4 regions of the Pantoea deleyi genome follow, and region 4 is predicted to be linked to each of the others. Evidence: riboswitches for the same ligand, from Rfam matches in the RefSeq annotation. Region 4 holds a riboswitch; each other region holds the start of a gene.
What was found. Region 4 has a riboswitch for thiamine pyrophosphate ahead of thiB (thiamine ABC transporter substrate binding subunit). Riboswitches for the same ligand answer to the same signal wherever they lie in the genome.

Region 1: it holds a riboswitch for thiamine pyrophosphate, as region 4 does, so the genes downstream of both, thiM (hydroxyethylthiazole kinase) here and thiB (thiamine ABC transporter substrate binding subunit) in region 4, are expected to answer to the same signal.
Region 2: it holds a riboswitch for thiamine pyrophosphate, as region 4 does, so the genes downstream of both, thiC (phosphomethylpyrimidine synthase ThiC) here and thiB (thiamine ABC transporter substrate binding subunit) in region 4, are expected to answer to the same signal.
Region 3: it holds a riboswitch for thiamine pyrophosphate, as region 4 does, so the genes downstream of both, J1C59_RS20985 (FAD-dependent oxidoreductase) here and thiB (thiamine ABC transporter substrate binding subunit) in region 4, are expected to answer to the same signal.

The regions. Positions count from the first base shown of each region.
Region 1 is NZ_CP071405.1:1,396,249-1,401,047, reverse strand. Features, by position in the region: gene thiD (bifunctional hydroxymethylpyrimidine kinase/phosphomethylpyrimidine kinase) at 1-752, opposite strand, end outside; gene thiM (hydroxyethylthiazole kinase) at 739-1,536, opposite strand; TPP riboswitch at 1,571-1,667, opposite strand; gene J1C59_RS06605 (XylR family transcriptional regulator) at 2,096-3,277, shown strand; gene J1C59_RS06600 (oligogalacturonate-specific porin KdgM family protein) at 3,364-4,077, opposite strand; gene J1C59_RS06595 (glycoside hydrolase family 3 N-terminal domain-containing protein) at 4,304-4,799, opposite strand, start outside.
Region 2 is NZ_CP071405.1:3,795,020-3,799,818, reverse strand. Features, by position in the region: gene thiE (thiamine phosphate synthase) at 1-549, opposite strand, end outside; gene thiC (phosphomethylpyrimidine synthase ThiC) at 552-2,474, opposite strand; TPP riboswitch at 2,562-2,662, opposite strand; gene rsd (sigma D regulator) at 2,814-3,320, opposite strand; gene nudC (NAD(+) diphosphatase) at 3,410-4,180, shown strand; gene hemE (uroporphyrinogen decarboxylase) at 4,221-4,799, shown strand, end outside.
Region 3 is NZ_CP071407.1:374,378-379,176, reverse strand. Features, by position in the region: gene J1C59_RS21000 (P-loop NTPase family protein) at 1-274, opposite strand, end outside; gene J1C59_RS20995 (alkene reductase) at 643-1,761, shown strand; gene J1C59_RS20990 (ArsR/SmtB family transcription factor) at 1,778-2,092, shown strand; TPP riboswitch at 2,214-2,333, shown strand; gene J1C59_RS20985 (FAD-dependent oxidoreductase) at 2,459-3,397, shown strand; gene thiS (sulfur carrier protein ThiS) at 3,387-3,584, shown strand; gene J1C59_RS20975 (thiazole synthase) at 3,587-4,345, shown strand; gene J1C59_RS20970 (HesA/MoeB/ThiF family protein) at 4,355-4,799, shown strand, end outside.
Region 4 is NZ_CP071405.1:3,275,782-3,280,580, forward strand. Features, by position in the region: gene J1C59_RS15520 (MFS transporter) at 1-66, opposite strand, end outside; gene sgrR (HTH-type transcriptional regulator SgrR) at 319-1,986, shown strand; TPP riboswitch at 2,022-2,124, shown strand; gene thiB (thiamine ABC transporter substrate binding subunit) at 2,171-3,157, shown strand; gene thiP (thiamine/thiamine pyrophosphate ABC transporter permease ThiP) at 3,133-4,743, shown strand; gene thiQ (thiamine ABC transporter ATP-binding protein ThiQ) at 4,727-4,799, shown strand, end outside.

The DNA.
Region 1 (4,799 bases), 1.9 Mb from region 4:
TCCAGTGAATCCGCCTGCAGCAGCGCCTGCTGCAGCCAGCTTTTCGCCTCTGCAAGGGTGTCTGCCCAGTCAGCATGGCGCGGACGCAGAGCCGCTAACGCCGCCGACAGGGTACACCCCGTGCCGTGCGTATGCCGGGTGTTGACGCGCGGGGTGCTGAATCGCTGCTCTGCGCCGGGGGCGATCAGCCAGTCCGGGCTTTCGCCCGTCGCCAGATGACCGCCCTTCATCAGCACGGCCTGACAGCCCAGCGCGAGCAGTGCCCGCCCCTGCTCGCGCATCTCCGCTTCGTCGGTGGCGAGAGCACAATCCAGCAAGGCCGCCGCTTCCGGCAGATTAGGGGTGATCAGCGAGACCTGTGGCAATAACAGCTCACGGACACTGGCCACGGCGTCCGGGGAAAGCAGCGCATCCCCGCTTTTCGCCACCATCACCGTATCCAGCACCACAAAGGGGATCGCCGCCTGCTTCAGGCGGGCGGCCACCTGTTCCACGATAGCCGTTTCCGACAGCATGCCAATTTTCGCACTGTCGATGCGGATATCACTCAGCACCGAGTCGAGCTGAGCGGTGACGAAGTCCGGATCGATACGGCAGACCGACTGCACGCCGCAGGTATTCTGTGCCACCAGCGCGGTAATAACACTGGTGCCATAGGCACCCAGCGCGGAGAACGTTTTGAGATCGGCCTGGATCCCGGCGCCACCGCTGGGATCGGTCCCGGCAATCGTCAGGGCATTAATGCGTTTCATGCTGTGCCTCCAGCGTCCAGAGTGCATCAACAAACGCCGTGGCAAAACTGCCCGGCGCGGCGGCCTGTGACGCCGCCCTCTCCCCCGCTGACGACATGACCTGACAGGCGGCGGCCACGTTTAACAGCCGGTCGCCGGGCAGGCTGCTGAACCCCGCCACGACCGCTGAGAGCGCGCAGCCGGTGCCGACTACCCGCGTCATCAGGGGCGAGCCGCCGCGAAGCGCAACGATCCGCGTACCGTCGGTAGCGTAATCCACCTCCCCACTGACGATGACCAGCGTGCGCCAGGTGGTGGCGAGCTGCCGGGCGGCATCGAGCGCCGCATCCGCCTGATGCAGCGTATCCACGCCGCGTCCGCCACTGGCCTGCTTTGCCAGCGCCAGAATCTCTGAGGCGTTACCGCGGATCACGGCCGGTTCCTGACTCAATAACTGCTGGCAGAAGTCACTGCGCAGCGTCAGTGCGCCGACCGCCACCGGGTCGAGCGTCCAGGGGGTGCCTGCCTCCCGGGCGGCAGTGACGGCGGCCTGCATCGCCTGCTGACGCTCGCGGGTCAGAGTGCCGACATTGATGAGGAGCGCATCGGCAAAGCGGCTGAACTCAGCGGCTTCGCCAGCATCGATAACCATCGCCGGAGAGGCGTTCAGAGCCAGCAGCACGTTGGCGGTAAAGTTCTGTACCACCTCATTGGTCATACAGTGCACCAGCGGTGAGTGACGGCGAAAAGCGTGCAGAAAAGGCGCGAAGTGCGCGGCGGAAAGGTGTTGAGATGGCTGTGACATCATAGCTCCCAACCGGCGAACAAGAAGGCGAATGCGGTCAGGCATCAGACTTCCCTACGCTGGCATTATCCAGATCAGGTAATACGGGTATTTCTCAGCCTTCACAAAGAAGGGCACCCCGAGTCGTTTAACTAAATTCAGTCAGTCAGGATAGTAATGTCAGCAGGCGGTCCTGTAAACGCATACCGCACGATTACGGCATCACTCCCGGACTCCGTTGGCGTCCTCACTCACCGGCAGAAACCGCTCGGGCAGTCTGCGCTGCCCCGCTTCTGCCACATCCGGATTCGCGAAGAAACCCGTAACACTTTACCAGGCGATCCCGTTTATTTCGCGCAACTTTCACCTGTCGCGTTCCAGATTACCTATACAGGTTAACTGTCTGATCAATCTGGGCATTTATCTTTTTCACACACTGCACGTGTTGCCGCACTGGACTTTTTTCACGCAACGCAGAAAAAGAGTGCGCCAGCTTACAGGACAAACACAAAACGGTTAAAGAAAGCACCGACCTGTGCTATTCACAGTGCAGGATAAACCTGCCAGGGAGGCTGACGGAATGGAGAAGACCTTTCATATCGCGCTCTTATTTAATGCGAATAAGGCGTATGACCGCCAGATAATCGAGGGCGTGGGTAAATACCTGCAGCGTTCCCGTGCCCTGTGGGATGTTTACATCGCAGACGATTTCCGCAGTAACATTGACAGCATCAATGGCTGGAACGTGGATGGTGTCATTGCTGACTGCGATGTGCTGGCGGTTGAACAGGAACTCAATAAGCTGACCATGCCTGTTGTCGGTATTGGTGGCTCCTACTCCTCCGGAAAGGCTTTTCCGAATCTGCACTATGTGGCTACTGATAACTACAGCCTGGTCGCGACTGCGCTGGAGCATCTGATTAACAAGGGTATGGAACATTTTGCCCTGTACAGCTTCCCTGCCTGTCCGGATAAACGCTGGGCAACCGAACGTGAGAACGCATTTGCTGCGATCCTGCAGCAAAAGGACCGGACCGGATTAATTTATCGCGGCCATGATATCACTATCGATAACTGGCAGACGGCGCAGAACCAGTTGGCTGACTGGGTAACGTCTCTGCCAGAGGGCACCGGCATCGTCGCGGTGACAGATTCCCGCGCCAGACATTTACTGCAGATTTGTGAAAATATAGGGATCCCGGTGCCGGAAAAGTTAGCCATTATTGGCATCGACAATGAAGAGTTAACGCAACATCTGTCGGGCATCAGTCTCTCCTCCGTGGTTCATGGCGCAATAAAAATGGGTTCCTGCGCGGCTGAAATTCTTCATAAACTCTTAAAGGGAGAGTCCTTGCCGTTGCAGCGCGTGGTGGTTCCCCCGCTGAAACTGGTGGAACGCCGTTCGAGCAATTATCGTTCTATTGTCGATCCCTATGTTATCCGGGCAATGAACTTTATCCGCGATAATGCCTGTAAGGGTATCAAGGCTGAACAGGTCATCAGTTTTACCGGTATTTCACGAACCAGTCTGGAAATCCGTTTTAAAGCGCATCTGGGTGCGACCATTCACACCGTCATTCATAATGAAAAAATCGAACATGCCCGCAACTTACTCATCACCACAGATCTCCCGATGAAAGAGATCTCACTGATTGCGGGTTATCCCTCTGTTCAGTATTTCTATCTGGTCTTCAGGAAAACTTATAATCTGACCCCGAAAGCCTACCGCAGCCGTTATCAGGAGCAGAATCGTGCCAGTTAACTGGCTGAATCTATCCGTCAGCGAAACCGTATTTTCTGGCGGGAAGGCACGTTTAAAATCTACGCCGACCCGCCAGAGAGAATGCTTCAGAACAGATATTTCAGGCCGATACGCATCCGGTACTCTTTATCACCGTTTCCTGCCCGACCCAGATCGGAAATATCACCAAAAGGTTTCCAGTGTGAGTCATACTGGTAGCTAAGATAGAGCGTATGCTGCCACATATCTTTTTTGTTATTTCCGAAGTGAAAATCGTTCTGCTTCTGCAGATAGACCGGGTTATAGTTAACAAATAACTTATCCGTGACCTGCCAGTTCAGCCATAGATCATATTCGTGCGAGCTGTTTCGTTGCAGACTGTCATCCAGGCAGGGTGTTTTATAGTTGTAGTGATAGTAGCGATACCCGGCCATCACGCCGAACTGAGGGCTGAGTTGATAATTAAACTTCAGGTAGGGATCGATGTGACTGCCCTTGTGCCCCCAGCTGAAGACCATGTCGGGAATAAACGAAAACCGGTCTGTCAGCGGAATCGCGTAGGTGACTTCTACCTCTGAGTAGTTGTTCTTAAATTCAGTGTAATTACTGCCGTTGTTGATCGTGTTCTGATATGAGAAAGAAACACTGTCATTAATCACGGTTGAAATCTGCAGTCGGGTCTGGAACATTTTACTGCCGGTGGTATAGGCTTCACGAATATCCACGCCCGTGGATGAGAAATCTAACGCAAAGGCAGAAAGTGGCATAGCAGAAATCATTACTGCACTGGCTAACGCCTGTTTTTTCATCATCGCTTTCATCGTCTTTTCCCTTTATGGTAGTAATCCTTTTTATGGTCATAGAATAACCGAAAGCGCATGAATATAATTTTATCATTTTTTACTGGCTAATTATTAAATATAGCAACTGTGACTGTGTGCAAAATATAAAAAACAAAAGAGCCATTAACGTTAAAGGTTTAATTAAAAAACCGCTCCGGAGAGCGGTGAATAGAAAACAGAAGCAGGATAAATCTGGCTGGAATAATTAAATTGTGGGCGGTAAGCGATAACTGATGGTGGCATGACTCTCCATTGACCAGCGCTCATCCAGAATGCGCAGCGGCCCTGCCAGCGTAATCGTCTGCTGAAGCACAATATTGTCTGAGGCTTCACCAATCATTAAAATAAAGTCTCCCGGCTCTACCCTGCGCCGGCCCTGATTATCCGTAAAGTTAAGCATATCTGCCGGAAGCGTGAAGCTGATGTCCGCCGACTGCGCCGGAGCTAACCGGATGCGCTGAAATGCTTTTAACTCCTGAACCGGGCGCACCAGCGAAGCCTGAATATCGCGGACATAAACCTGAACTACGGTGTCGGCCTCCCGCTCTCCGCTGTTTTCCACCGTCAGGGTGAAGGTCACCGCCTCATCCATAGCGAAAACCCGCTTTGGTAAAGAGAGAGCAGAGAGTCTGAACGTCGAGTAGCTCAGGCCATAACCAAAGGCGTAGCGTGGCGGAAAGTGAAAGGCGACCGGTGTGCCG
Region 2 (4,799 bases), 520 kb from region 4:
CACCGCAATGCTGCCCACGCCAGTGGCCAGCACCCCGGGCGCACGGGCTATCGAGATCCCGCCAATCGCCACGGTAGGGATGTCGGTCAGGCGGGCCAGATGCTGTTTCAGCTGCTCGAGGCCCTGTGGCGCAGACGGCATCGCTTTGGTCTGAGTCGGGAAGATATGGCCCAGCGCGATGTAAGAGGGCTGGATCGCCAGGGCGCGATCCAGTTCCGCATCATCATGGGTTGAGATCCCCAGCCGTAAGCCGGCCTGCCGAATGCGGTCAAGATCGGCGATATCCAGGTCCTCCTGACCCAGATGGACGCCATAGGCCCGATGCTTTATCGCCAGCGCCCAGTAATCGTTGATAAACAGGCGCGCATCGTAGCGCTGAGCCAGCGCAATCGCCTGCGCGATGGCAGGCTCAGCGATCGCCTCGGGCTGATCTTTTATGCGCAGCTGGATCGTGCGGACGCCCGCCTCCAGCAGGCGTGCGATCCAGTCGGGGCTGTCAACCACCGGATAAAGCCCCAGGCGCGGGGCGGTAGCAGGAAATGCAGGCATCGTTAATCCTCCTTCAGAGTGTCGGCGGGGTGATAGAGTTCACCGCCGTGGCGACGAAATCGGTCTGACATCTGCGCCATGCCTACGGTGACAGGCTCGGCGCGCGTATCCTGGCGGGCGGCGAACGCACGCACCTCCTGAGAAATTTTCATCGAGCAGAATTTCGGGCCACACATCGAGCAGAAGTGCGCCACCTTGCCCGACTCCTGCGGCAGGGTTTCGTCATGCATCGTCCGGGCAGTGTGGGGATCAAGGGCCAGATTGAACTGGTCCTCCCAGCGGAATTCAAAGCGCGCCTTGGACATCGCGTTATCGCGGATCTGCGCGCCCGGATGGCCTTTCGCCAGATCGGCGGCATGGGCCGCGATTTTGTAGGTAATCAATCCCTGTTTCACATCCTCCTTGTTCGGCAGACCCAGATGCTCTTTGGGGGTAACGTAACAGAGCATGGCGCAGCCAAACCAGCCGATCATGGCGGCACCGATACCGGAAGTGAAATGGTCATAGCCGGGCGCGATATCGGTAGTCAGCGGGCCAAGCGTGTAGAAGGGCGCTTCATCGCACAGGTCGAGCTGTTCGGTCATGTTGCGGCGGATCATATGCATCGGCACATGGCCCGGCCCTTCAATCATCACCTGAACGTCATATTCCCAGGCGATGCGGGTCAGTTCGCCCAGGGTGCGCAGCTCGGCAAACTGCGCCTCATCGTTGGCATCCTGAATCGAACCCGGACGTAAACCGTCACCCAGCGACAGGGAGACGTCATATGCGGCGCAGATTTCACAGATTTCCCGGAAATGCTGATAGAGGAAGTTCTCCTGATGGTGCGACAGGCACCATTTCGCCATGATCGAACCGCCGCGTGACACAATGCCGGTCAGCCGCTTCGCCGTCATCGGCACATAGCGCAGCAGCACGCCCGCGTGGATAGTGAAGTAATCCACCCCCTGTTCCGCCTGCTCAAGCAGCGTATCCCGGAAGATCGCCCAGTTCAGTGACTCGGCCACGCCATTTACTTTCTCCAGCGCCTGATAGATGGGGACGGTGCCGATGGGCACCGGGCTGTTGCGCAGGATCCATTCGCGCGTTTCATGGATATAGCGTCCGGTGGAGAGATCCATCACCGTATCGGCGCCCCAGCGGGTGGACCAGACCAGCTTCTCCACTTCCTCTTCAATGGAAGAGGTCACCGCGGAATTGCCGATGTTGGCGTTGACCTTTACCAGAAAGTTGCGGCCGATGATCATCGGTTCCGATTCAGGGTGGTTGATATTGGCCGGGATGATGGCGCGACCGGCCGCTACCTCCTGCCGCACGAACTCGGGCGTTATGGCAGCGGGCAGATGTGCGCCAAAACTGTGGCCCGGATGCTGTTGCAGCAGCACCTCCGCGCGGATGCGATCCCGGCCCATATTTTCCCGCAGGGCGATGAACTCCATCTCCGGGGTAACAATCCCCTGGCGGGCGTAGTGCAGTTGCGTGACGCAGCGGCCTGTCCGGGCGCGTCGCGGGATTGGCAGCTGGTCGAAGCGCAGGTGGTCCAGCCCCTCATCAGCCAGTCGCTGCTGGGTATAGCCGGAGCTGTTCTGGCTTAGGGGTTCACTGTCGTCGCGTTCAGCAATCCAGCCGGCGCGCAGCTTCGCCAGACCCCGATGCACGTCGATCTCTGCGGCGGGGTCGCCATAGGCACCCGCCGTGTCATAGACCGGCACGGCTTCATTCTGTTCATAGAGTGGCGCGTCTTTGCTGCCGCCGGTAGGGGTCGGCGTCATCGCGATTTCCCGCATCGGCACGCGGATATCGTCCCGGCTGCCGGTTATCCAGATACGACGGGAGCGGGGGAACGCACTGCCGCCCCGCAGGGAGTGGATAAATTCCTGCGCCTGGGCGCGTTGTTCACGACGGGTCATTTTAGGGTCAGACATAGCAATCTTCCTGTTAAAGGGGAACGATGCTTGTCCGGAGTTCGGAAGGAGTAAGCGTACAGACAGCGCACAACGGCTGGCAGACAGCGACTGATTACTCTTGTTCCCTTCGCAGGTTCTAACCTGATCAGGTTCCGCGGATCCCGAATTAACGGTCTCAGCCCGGATGGGCACTCCGACAAGAAGCGGTTTTTACGCGGGCGCTTAGCGCGGCCTCAGCGGTAAAAACGTGATATTTCAACGCACAAATAAAAAAGGTCCTTTGGCGTACCGGCCTCAGAACCTGTTCAGCATAAAAGGGCTACCGGATAATCACAATACCCCTGATGTGAATCGGCATTACGCCGGACGGGCAATCTGGCTGTCGTTGGCAACGGGCGGTTTGGCCAGCTGATTATCCCACGCAAGCTGAATCAGCTTATCTTCCAGCGTAAAGCGCGCTTCCAGCACTTCGCCCACTTCGGACAGCGCCTGCTGGAAGGTCATGCAGTTCTCATCGTCAATCGCCTGCTGCAGGTGACCATCATACAGCTGCATCAGACGCTCGGTGTTCGCTTCCAGCGGCGGGTAGATCTGCGCGGCGGCAATCATCGGGCTGTCGCCACTCATCTCGTTGATGACGCGCTCATAGATGCTGAAGTGACCTGCAGAGAGGTAATCGACCAGACCGTGACAGAAGTTGTCCAGCGCCTGCTCATCCAGACGCGTCAGCGCCTCTTTGTTGGGTTTAAGACCGACGAGGTGATAATAGTTCACCAGGAGCTGACGACGGGCTTCAAGCCATGAATCGACCAGTTCATTACTGCCACCTACGCGTTCAGCCAGGACTTCTAACTGGTTAAGCATATCTAACTCCATGTGAGTTATAGTTGTTTATCTACACACTTAACATCAGGGCTTCAGCGTGCGATTTGACGCTAAGGATGACGAAATAAATGCAATGCGAAATCTCAAGCGTAGACGCTGGATGGTGGATTGTCAGCCATGAACAGAAACTTTGGTTGCCACAAGGTGATTTACCCCACGGAAACGCCGAAAAATTTGGCTTAACGGGCAGTAAAGCCCGGACGATTGGGGAGTGGCAGGGTGAAAAAGTCTGGCTGATTTGCGAGCCGCGTCCAGCCGATATGTTTTCGGTACGGCAGCTGATCGATCAGGATGTGGAACTGTTTCAGCTGGCCGGGCGCGGCGTGCAGCTGGCAGAGTTCTACCGCTCTCATCGCTGGTGCGGCTACTGCGGGCATGAAATGCACCACAGCAAACATGAATTTGCCTGCCTGTGCAGTCACTGCCGCGAACGCTACTATCCACAGATCGCGCCCTGCATCATTGTGGCTATCCGCCGCGGCGATGAGATCCTGCTGGCAAACCATGCCCGGCATCGCAACAAGGTCTACACCGTGCTGGCGGGGTTTGTCGAAGTCGGCGAAACGCTGGAGCAGGCCGTCGCCCGTGAGGTGATGGAAGAGAGCAATATCCGCATCAAAAATGTCCGTTACGTGACCTCCCAGCCGTGGCCCTTCCCGCAATCGCTGATGACCGCCTTTATGGCGGAGTATGAGAGCGGCGATCTGCAGCACGACGGCAAAGAGCTGCTGGATGCGGCCTGGTTCCGGTTCGACGATCTGCCGCTGCTGCCTCCGCCGGGCACCGTGGCACGCCGCCTGATTGAAGATACCGTCGCCCTGTGCCGCGCAGAAGCGTGAAAGTGCTACACTACACGCCTGTTATTGAGAGAGTGTTGAGATGAGTGAACTGAAGAACGATCGTTATTTGCGTGCCCTGTTACGTCAGCCGGTCGATGTCACGCCGGTATGGATGATGCGACAAGCCGGGCGCTATTTGCCGGAGTACAAAGCGACGCGCGCCCAGGCGGGTGACTTTATGTCGCTGTGTAAAAACGCCGAGCTGGCCTGTGAAGTCACCCTGCAGCCGCTGCGCCGTTATCCGCTGGATGCCGCCATCCTCTTCAGTGACATCCTGACGATTCCGGATGCGATGGGACTGGGACTCTATTTCGAAGCGGGTGAAGGTCCGCGTTTCGCAAACCCTGTGACCTGCCGCGCGGACGTCGAGCGTTTACCGGTGCCCGATCCGGAAATGGAGCTGGGCTATGTGATGAATGCCGTTCGCACCATCCGTAAAAATCTCAACGGCGACCTGCCGCTGATCGGCTTCTCGGGCAGCCCCTGGACGCTGGCGACCTATATGGTCGAAGGCGGCAGCAGCAAGGCCTTTACCCGCATCAAGAAGATGATGTATGCCGAGCCCGCCACGCTGCACGCGATGCTGGACAAGCTGGCCGACAGCGTCATCCTCTACCTC
Region 3 (4,799 bases), on a different replicon from region 4:
TGGCGCGAGCGAGTCGCTCTTCAATGCATCGGGTGTAATTTCCCTCGATCACCCATCTCTCCTGCCTCACCGCTTCAGTATGCAGCTGCAAAAATTCGGCTGTGGCTCTGGGTTGCCACTGACTTCCCGGCACATGGTGAAGCTGATCAAGATAGACGGCGGGTAACGCGGTTTTGCGGGAAATCGCCTCTGCCAGGGTCGATTTTCCACTGTTCGATGGCCCCATAATAGAGATACGTGGTCCGAGCGCGTCTAACGCGAGGGGGTTATTCACGACGTTTCCTCTGGCTGAATCCTGCGGAAGGAAGCGCGCAGAAACCGTGTCTCTGTCGCGCACGACTCAAGGCGATGACCATAATAAGCGACAAAAGGGCGATTCGTCACAATACGCGGATGCGGGGTGCACAGGAGAGGCGGATGAGGACGCCGTCCGTCTGCGGAAAACCTCTGTCGTGTGCGTCCGCCGGGACAGGCGTTCGCTTAAAAGCGGTGTTAATGCTTCGCCTCATCCTGCCGCTGAAACAGGCTGGATATCAGCGGGTGCCCGTCCCGGCGAGCCTCAGATAAAAAAAGCGATTACACATTTACAAATTTAAATGTGTAAATATAATGACGGCTTTTCACGCATCCGAGGATTTTTTTATGCCGTCACTGTTCAGCCCCCTGACCCTGGGCGATCTCAGCCTTCGTAACCGCATCGTCCTGCCGCCGCTGACCCGCTGCCGCAGCGAACAGCCGGGCAATATCCCCGGCGAGATGATGGTGGAGTATTACCGCCAGCGTGCCAGTGCCGGGCTGATGATCACCGAAGGTACCCAGATTGAGCCACGCGGGCAGGGCTACGCCTGGACGCCGGGCATCCACAGTGAGGCGCAGATCGCGGGCTGGAAAAAGGTGACAGAGGCGGTGCATCAGCAGGGCGCCACGATTTTCTGCCAGCTCTGGCACGTAGGCCGCGTCTCTCACAATGCGCTTCAGCCGGGCAATGAGGCACCGGTTGCCCCCTCGGCCATCGCTGCCGATAACGTCCGGGTATTTATCGAAACCGGACCGGGTACCGGGATGCTGACCGCACCCAGCGAGCCACGCGAGCTGACCACCTGCGAAGTCAAAGAGATCGTGGCGCTCTACCGGCGTGCGGCGGAGAACGCTAAAGCTGCCGGATTCGACGGCGTTGAGCTGCATGCTGCCAACGGTTATCTGATCAACCAGTTTATTTCGGCGCAGACAAACTTCCGCACGGATGAATATGGCGGCTCGGCAGAGAAGCGTCTGCGCTTCCTGCGTGAAGTGGTTCAGGCCGTCAGCGCAGTCTTTGGCAGCCATCGGGTTGGCGTCCGGTTTGCGCCGCTGTTTTCGAGCACCGACGAAGAGCGCGTTTACCTCGGTCTGGTTGAACGCGATCCACACGCCACCTATATCCACGCTGCGCAGCTGCTGAATACGCTGGAAGTCGGCTATCTCTCCATCGCCGAAGCGGACTGGGATAACAGCCCGGCGATGCCGGAGAGTTTCCGCATCGCACTGCGCGACACCTTCCGTTCACCGATCATCTATTCCGGCCGCTACACCGCAGAGAAAGCGCAGCAGATGCTGGAAAAAGGCTGGGGTGATCTGTTTGGGTTTGGCCGCAGCTTCATCGCCAACCCCGATCTGCCTGCGCGTATCCGGTCGGGTTATGCCCTGAACGCGGTGGACCACGCCTCGCTGTATGGCGGCGGTGAGAAAGGGTATACTGACTATCCTTTTTACCCATCCTGATACTCTGTGAGGCGGCATGTCCCCGGAAAATGCCCTGAAGCTGCTGGCCAACCCGACGCGTGTGGCCGTGCTGAAGTGGCTTAAAGAACCTGACGAGGCGTTTGCGGGCTATTCGCAGCTCTATCCCTTCGATCAGTACGGTGTCTGCGCCAGCCTCATCCAGGACAAGGCGGGCTTATCACAGCCCGCCACCTCGTTATGCCTCAAGGCCCTGCAGAGTGCCGGTCTGGTCGAAGCCAGCAAAGTCGGTAAGTGGACCTACTACCGCCGCGCCGAACCGCGTATCCGCGAAGTCACTGAGACCCTGACACAGGCGCTGCAGGCGCTCTGATCGCCCTGGCGCCCTGGCGTCGTCAAACGAACCGGGGTTGCCTGTCTCTTTTCTTTCCCCGCGCTTTTCTGCCCCTGCTTTGTGCCCGCGTCTTGACGAACCCGCCCGCTTAACTTACAACTAGAGCCGTCAGGGGAGTCTCGCCGGAGAGACTGAGAGGCTAATAGCGCATCGCGCGGCTTAGCGACCCTTAGAACCTGACCCAGTTGATACTGGCGTAGGAAGACGGGTATCGCAGCCGATACTTGCCGCAGGGGCACATGCGCCTTTGCCTTTTCCCTCTGTATCACGGGTCTTCGTTAACCAAAACGAGGGCAATGTGAAAAATCTCATCCTGAAACCTTCTCTTCCTGCCGGATGGCGGTCATGAGCCGCTGGTCGGTGCTCGGCAGCGGCGTGGCCGGGCTGTGCGTCGCCACGCTGCTGATGGAGCGCGGAGAAACGGTCGAAATCATTACGCAGCCAGCGTGCCGTGCCGCGTCCCACTGGGCGGGCGGGATGCTCGCGCCCTGGTGCGAAGCCGAGAGTGCGCCGCCGGAGGTGATCACCTGGGGCCAGCACGCGGCCGGCTGGTGGGCGAAGCGCGTGGCGGGCGTAGCGCAGCAGGGCACGCTGGTAGTGGCGCCGCCGCGTGACAGTCGCGAACTCATTCGCTTTGCCAGCCTGACCCAGGCGCATCAGTGGGTCACGCCCGGCGAAATCGAGCCTGCGCTGGAAAACCGTTTTGCCCGCGGCCTGTTCTTTGCCCGGGAAGCGCATCTCGATCCACGCCGGGCGATGCAGCAGCTGCGCGACACCCTGCAGCAGGCGGGCGTTGCCTTTCACAGCGGACAACCTGCCGGAAAAATCATCGACTGCCGTGGCATTCACGCCGCCGCACAGCAGCCCGCACTGCGCGCGGTGCGGGGCGAAATGGTGATCCTGCAGACGTCCGACATCCAGCTTTCCCGTCCGGTACGGCTGCTGCATCCCCGTTTTCCCTGCTATCTGGTGCCGCGTGCCGGGGGGCACTTCATGCTGGGGGCGACCATGGTCGAAAGCCACGACAGCAGCCCGATTAGCGCCAGGGCGATGATGGAGTTGCTCAGCGCCGCCTACAGCCTGCATCCGGCGCTGGCCGAAGCCCGCATTGTGGAGAGCGGCACCGGTCTGCGTCCCGCCTACCGGCAGAACCTGCCGGAGGTGCGCTACGAAGAGGGCCGTTTTTCGCTGAATGGCCTCTACCGCCACGGCTTCCTGCTGGCCCCGATCATGGCTGAAAAACTTATGCTGCAACTGACTCAGGAGATGACACATGCGGGTTGAACTCAATGGACGCACAATCGAAACCGCTGCCAGCACGCTGGCAGAACTGATGACGGAGCAGCAGATCGATCCGCGCAGCGTCGCTACCGCCCTGAACGGTGCGTTTGTGCCGCGCAGCGGCTATGCCAGCCAGCAGCTTGAGGCGGGTTGTCAGGTCGAAGTTCTGTCACCGATGCAGGGAGGATAATCATGTTCTATCAGTTCGAACCTCAGTCGCGCTTCCTGCTCGGCACCGCCGGGTATCCCTCGCCGGAGATCCTTCACCAGGCGATCGACGCCTCCGGCACGGAAATCATTACCGTCAGCCTTCGCCGCGAGGGCAGCGAAGGCGGGGCTTTCCGCTCGCTGCTGCAACAGGTGAATAAACGGATTCTGCCCAACACCGCGGGCTGCCACACGGTCAAAGAGGCGGTGACGACGGCGCAGATGGCGCGCGAACTCTTCGGCACCCCGTGGATCAAGCTGGAGGTGATCGGTCACGCCGATACGCTGCAGCCCGACCCCTTTGCGCTGGTGGAAGCGGCCCGGATCCTCTGCGCGGAGGGTTTTCAGGTGTTTCCCTACACCACGGAAGATCTGATCGTGGGCGAAAAACTGCTGGAGGCGGGCTGCGAACTGCTGATGCCCTGGGGCGCGCCGATCGGCTCCGGCCAGGGACTGCGCAACATCGAAGGGCTGCGCGCCATGCGCGCCTGGTTCAGCGATGTGCCGCTGATTATCGATGCGGGCATTGGCGCACCGGGCCAGGCGGCGCAGGCGATGGAGATGGGCTTCGACGGCGTGCTGCTCAACACGGCGGTCGCCAAAGCACGCGATCCGGCGCGGATGGCCGGGGCCTTTGCCGCCGCGATTCACGGCGGACGCGAGGCATTTGAGGCGGGGCTGATGGAGCCTCGTGATATGGCATCGGCCTCGACGCCGATTTTCGGGCTGGCACAGTTCAGTTAAGGAGCGGCGATGGATCGTTATCAGCGACAGACCATGCTGCCGGAGATCGGCGACGCGGGCCAGCAGCGGCTGAGCCGGGCGCGGGTTCTGGTGGTGGGGGCGGGCGGACTCAGCGCGGCGCTGCTGCCGTTACTGGCGGGCGCGGGCACAGGCTTCATCCGTCTTTACGATGGTGACTGCGTCGAACTGCACAACCTTCATCGGCAGACGCTGTTCGGCGTTGAGGATGTGGGGCAGCCCAAAGCCCTGTGCGCGCAGCGCGCGCTGGCGGAGCGGAATCCGGCGTGTCGGGTGGAGGCGCATCCCTCTGCACTCAGCGCCAGTCAGTTGCCGCAGGCGCTGGAAGGGATCGATCTGGTGGTGGATGCGGCGGATAATTTTGCCATTACCTACCAGCTTTCCGATGCCTGCTACCCGCGAGGCGTGCCGCTGATCTGTGCGTCGGTGCTGGGAC
Region 4 (4,799 bases):
AGAGGCGACCATAAAGGCGAGATAAACCGGATTGATGCGGCGCTGCCGCGTTAACAGCGATTTCATAGCGAAATCCCTTACAGGACAAACGGGGAAAAAAAGAAGGGTAGACGATACCGCGCAGCATGAAAAAAGCCAGCAGAGATCCTCTGCTGGCGGTGAAAATGCACCCTACTCAGAAAAGCACCGCGCTGAAGCGCGACGTGAGGGTCGAACGCCATTCCCTGGGGAATGCCTCCCGCTCTTCCCATCGCACAAAGTTTGCTCTTAAAATGAGGCAGGAAAAACAGAGCGCTTTTCAGCGGGAGTTCCCCTTTTATGTCCTCATCACGTCTGAAGCAGCAGTTCATCCGCCTGTGGCAGAGCTGTCAGGGGCAGACGCAGGCGATCACCCTGAGCGAGCTGGCCGATCGGCTGCACTGCTCGCGCCGCCATATGCGCAACCTGCTCAACCGCATGCAGGCCGCAGGCTGGCTGATCTGGCAGGCTGAGGCCGGTCGCGGCAAACGCTCGGTGCTCACCTTCTGCTACACCGGGCTGGCCTTACAGCAGCAGCGCGCCGAGGATCTGCTGGATCAGGATCGTATCGATCAGCTGGTTCAGCTGGTCGGGGACAAAAATCAGGTACGCCAGATGATCGGCGCGCATCTGGGCCGCAGCTTCCGCCAGGGCAAGCATATCCTGCGGGTGCTCTACTACCGGCCGCTGCTCAACCTGCTGCCCGGCTCGCCGCTGCGACGCTCGGAGACCCATATTGCCCGCCAGATCTTCAACGGCCTGACGCGAATAAATGAGGAAAACGGGGAAGTCGAGCCGGACATTGCCCATCACTGGCAGCAGACCTCGCCGCTACACTGGCGCTTCTTTCTGCGTCCGGCGATTCGTTTTCATCACGGCAGAGAGCTGGAGATGGAGGATGTGCTGGCCACGCTGGCGCGTCAGCGCCCTCACCCGCTCTTCTCCCATATTGCAGAGATCGCCTCGCCCGCCCCCTGGACGCTCGACATCCACTTAAGCCAGCCCGACGCGTGGCTGCCCTGGCTGCTGGGCAGCGTGAGCGCGATGATCCTGCCACGCGAATGGCCCACCCTAGCCGATTTTGCCCGCCAGCCGGTGGGCACCGGCCCCTACCGGGTGATCCGCAATCAGGCGAGCCAGCTGAAAATTGAAGCCTTTGATGACTATTTTGGTTTTCGCGCCCTGATCGACGATGTCTCTATCTGGGTGCTGCCCGACATCAGCGATGAGCTGGTCTATGCCGGTGTCCGTCTGCAGGGCGACAGCGAGAGCGCTGATGAGGTTCAGGAGGAGAGTCGCCTGGAGGAGGGATGCTACTACCTGCTGTTCGACCAGCGTTCCGCGCAGGGCCGCGACGCGGCGGTCCGGCGCTGGGTGAGCTATCTGTTTAACCCCATCGCCCTGCTCAACCACGCGGGCGTCGGGTATCAGCGCTACTGGTTCCCGGCCTATGGCCTGCTGCCGCGCTGGCATCACCGCCGCGACCTGACGCCGGTTGAGAAGCCGCCCGGCCTGACCCACCTGACGCTGACCTGGTACAGCCAGCATGTGGAGCATGAAGGCATTGCCAATGCGCTGCGACCCCTGCTGGCTCAGCATGGCGTCACGCTGGTGACCCGCGAGATCGACTACGAGAGCTGGTATCAGGGCGAGGCGGAAAGTGACATCTGGCTCGGCAGCGTGAACTTCACCCTGCCGCTCAACTATTCGCTGTTCGCGCAGTTGTATGAGATCCCGCTGCTGCACCACTGCCTGCCCGTCGACTGGCAGGGCGATGCGGCGCGCTGGCGTGAGAAAACGCTGCCGCTGGCCGAATGGAGCAAACAGCTAGTCGAAGAGGCGGGCCTGCATCCGCTGTTTCACCACTGGCTGCTGCTCGAAGGTCAGCGCAGTATGCGCGGCGTGCGGATGAATACGCTGGGCTGGTTCGATTTTAAATCGGCCTGGTTCGCGCCACCCGCGCTGTAACGCTTTCGCCACGCCGATGAAATGACTAGAATGTGGCGTTCTCAACGGGGTGCCGCCTGCCACCAGCAAGCAGCTGAGAGAGACCCGTCGAACCTGATTCGGTTAATACCGACGTAGGGATTTGAGAGGCCTCAGTGCTCAGATCCTTTGCGACTCATCCCCTATTCTCCTGAAGGAGCGCAAAGTGTTAAAGAAAGTTCTGCCGGTCCTGCTGTTACTCTCCGCCCCCGTTCTGGCGGCAAAACCGGTTCTCACGGTCTACACCTACGACTCCTTCTCTGCCGACTGGGGCCCCGGCCCGGCGGTAAAAAAAGCCTTTGAAGCCCGCTGCAACTGCGAGCTGAAATTTGTCACGCTGGAAGATGGCGTCTCGCTGCTGAACCGCGTGAGGATGGAAGGCAAAAACAGCAAGGCGGATGTGGTGCTGGGGCTGGACAACAATCTGGTGCAGACGGCGCAGAAAACCGGCCTGTTCGCCAGCAGTCAGGTCGACACCACAAAATTAACCCTGCCCGGCGGCTGGCATGACACGACCTTCATCCCCTTTGACTATGGCTACTTCGCCTTTGTCTATGACAGGACCCGGCTGAAAAACCCGCCAAAAAGCCTGAAAGAGCTGGTCGACAGCCCGCAGAAGTGGCGGGTGATCTACGAAGATCCCCGCACCAGCACCCCCGGCTTAGGTCTGCTGCTCTGGATGCAGAAAGTCTATGGCGTTCAGGCACCGCAGGCGTGGCAGAAGCTGGCGCAGAAAACCGTGACGGTGACCAAAGGCTGGAGTGAGGCCTATGGCCTGTTCCTGAAAGGGGAAAGCGATCTGGTGCTGAGCTACACCACCTCACCGGCTTATCACATCATCGAAGAGAAGAAAGAGAACTATGCGGCCGCCCCGTTTGCCGAAGGCCACTATCTGCAGGTCGAAGTCGCCGCGCAGTTAGCCAGCAGCAGGCAGCCCGAGCTGGCGCAGCAGTTCATGACGTTTATGGTCTCCCCCGACTTCCAGCGCACCATTCCGACCGGTAACTGGATGTACCCGGTGACCGCCACGCCGCTGCCCGCCGGTTTTAACGCCCTGACGGTGCCCGCCACCGCGCTGCAGTTCTCGCCGGAAGAGGTCGCCAGCCAGCGCGCCGGCTGGATTAGCCAGTGGCAACGCGCAGTCAGTCGCTGATGCCGGGCTGGCTGCTGCCCGGATCGTTCGCCACGCTGCTGCTAACCCTGGTGGCGTTTCTGGCCTTCGGCGCACTCTGGAGCGCCGCACCGGAAACCGATCTGCGCAGCATGTTGCAGGATGATTACCTGCGCCATGTCATCGCGTTCTCATTCGGTCAGGCGCTGCTCTCCGCACTGCTGTCGCTGCTGCCCGCCCTGCCGCTGGCGCGGGCGCTCTATCGCCGCCGCTTTCCCGGCCGTCAGCTGTTGCTGCGCCTGTGCGCCATGACCCTGGTGCTGCCGGTGCTGGTGGCGATATTTGGTCTGCTGACGATTTACGGACGCACCGGCTGGCTGGCGCAGCTCTGCCAGTGGGCCGGGATCGGCTATCACTTCTCGCCCTACGGGCTGTCGGGCATCCTGCTGGCGCACGTCTTCTTTAACCTGCCGCTGGCGACGCGTCTGCTGCTGCAGGCGCTGGAGCAGATCCCGGCAGAGCAGCGTCAGCTGGCGGCTCAGCTTGGCCTGCGCGGCTGGCACCACTTTCGTCTGCTGGAGTGGCCGTGGCTGCGGCGTCAGCTGCTGCCTGCCGGGGCGCTGATCTTTATGCTCTGCTTTGCCAGCTTTGCCACCGTGCTGTCGCTGGGCGGCGGTCCGCAGGCGACCACTATCGAACTGGCGATCTTCCAGGCGCTGAGTTATGACTACGATCCCGGCCGCGCCGCCCTGCTGGCGATGATCCAGCTCGGCTGCTGCCTGACGCTGGTGCTGCTCAGTCAGCGCTTCAGCAAGGCGATCCCCGCCGGAAGCAGCCAGCTCAGCGGCTGGCGCGATCCGCAGGATTCGCGCGCGGCGCAGCTGATCGATACGCTGCTGATCCTGCTGGCGCTGCTCCTGCTGCTGCCCCCGCTGGCGGCGGTGATTGTCGAGGGGCTGCACGGCGGCGTGCGGGGCGCACTGGCGCAGCCAGCCCTCTGGCAGGCGACTTTTACCTCGCTGCGTATCGCCACCGGCGCGGGCCTGCTCTGTGTGGCGCTGACCATGATGCTGCTGTGGAGCAGCCGTGAGCTGCGGCTGCGTCAGCGCCCGGTGGCCGCTCAGTTGATCGACACCAGCGGGATGCTGATCCTGGCGATGCCCGGCATCGTCCTCGCCACCGGGTTTTTCCTGCTGTTCAACGCCACGATCGGCCTGCCCGATTCGGCAGAGGGGCTGGTGATCTTTACCAATGCGCTGATCGCCATTCCCTATGCCATGAAAGTGCTGGAAAACCCGATGCGGGATGTGGCGGAGCGTTACGGCAGACTCTGTGATTCGCTGGATATCCGCGGCTGGAACCGGCTGCGGCTGATTGAGCTGCGGGCGCTGAAGCGTCCGCTGGCGCAGGCGCTGGCCTTTGCCTGCGTCCTGTCGGTGGGCGATTTTGGCGTGGTCGCGCTGTTTGGCAGCGCCGACTTCCGCACGCTGCCGTTCTACCTTTATCAGCAGATAGGCGCCTATCGCGGCGCGGATGGCGCAGTCACCGCCCTGCTGCTGCTGCTGCTCTGCCTGTTGCTGTTTACGCTAATGGAAAAATTACCAGGTCGCCATGCTGACTCTCGATAACCTTACCTACCTCTATCAGCATCTGCCGATGCGCTTCAGCCTTACCGCCGCACGCG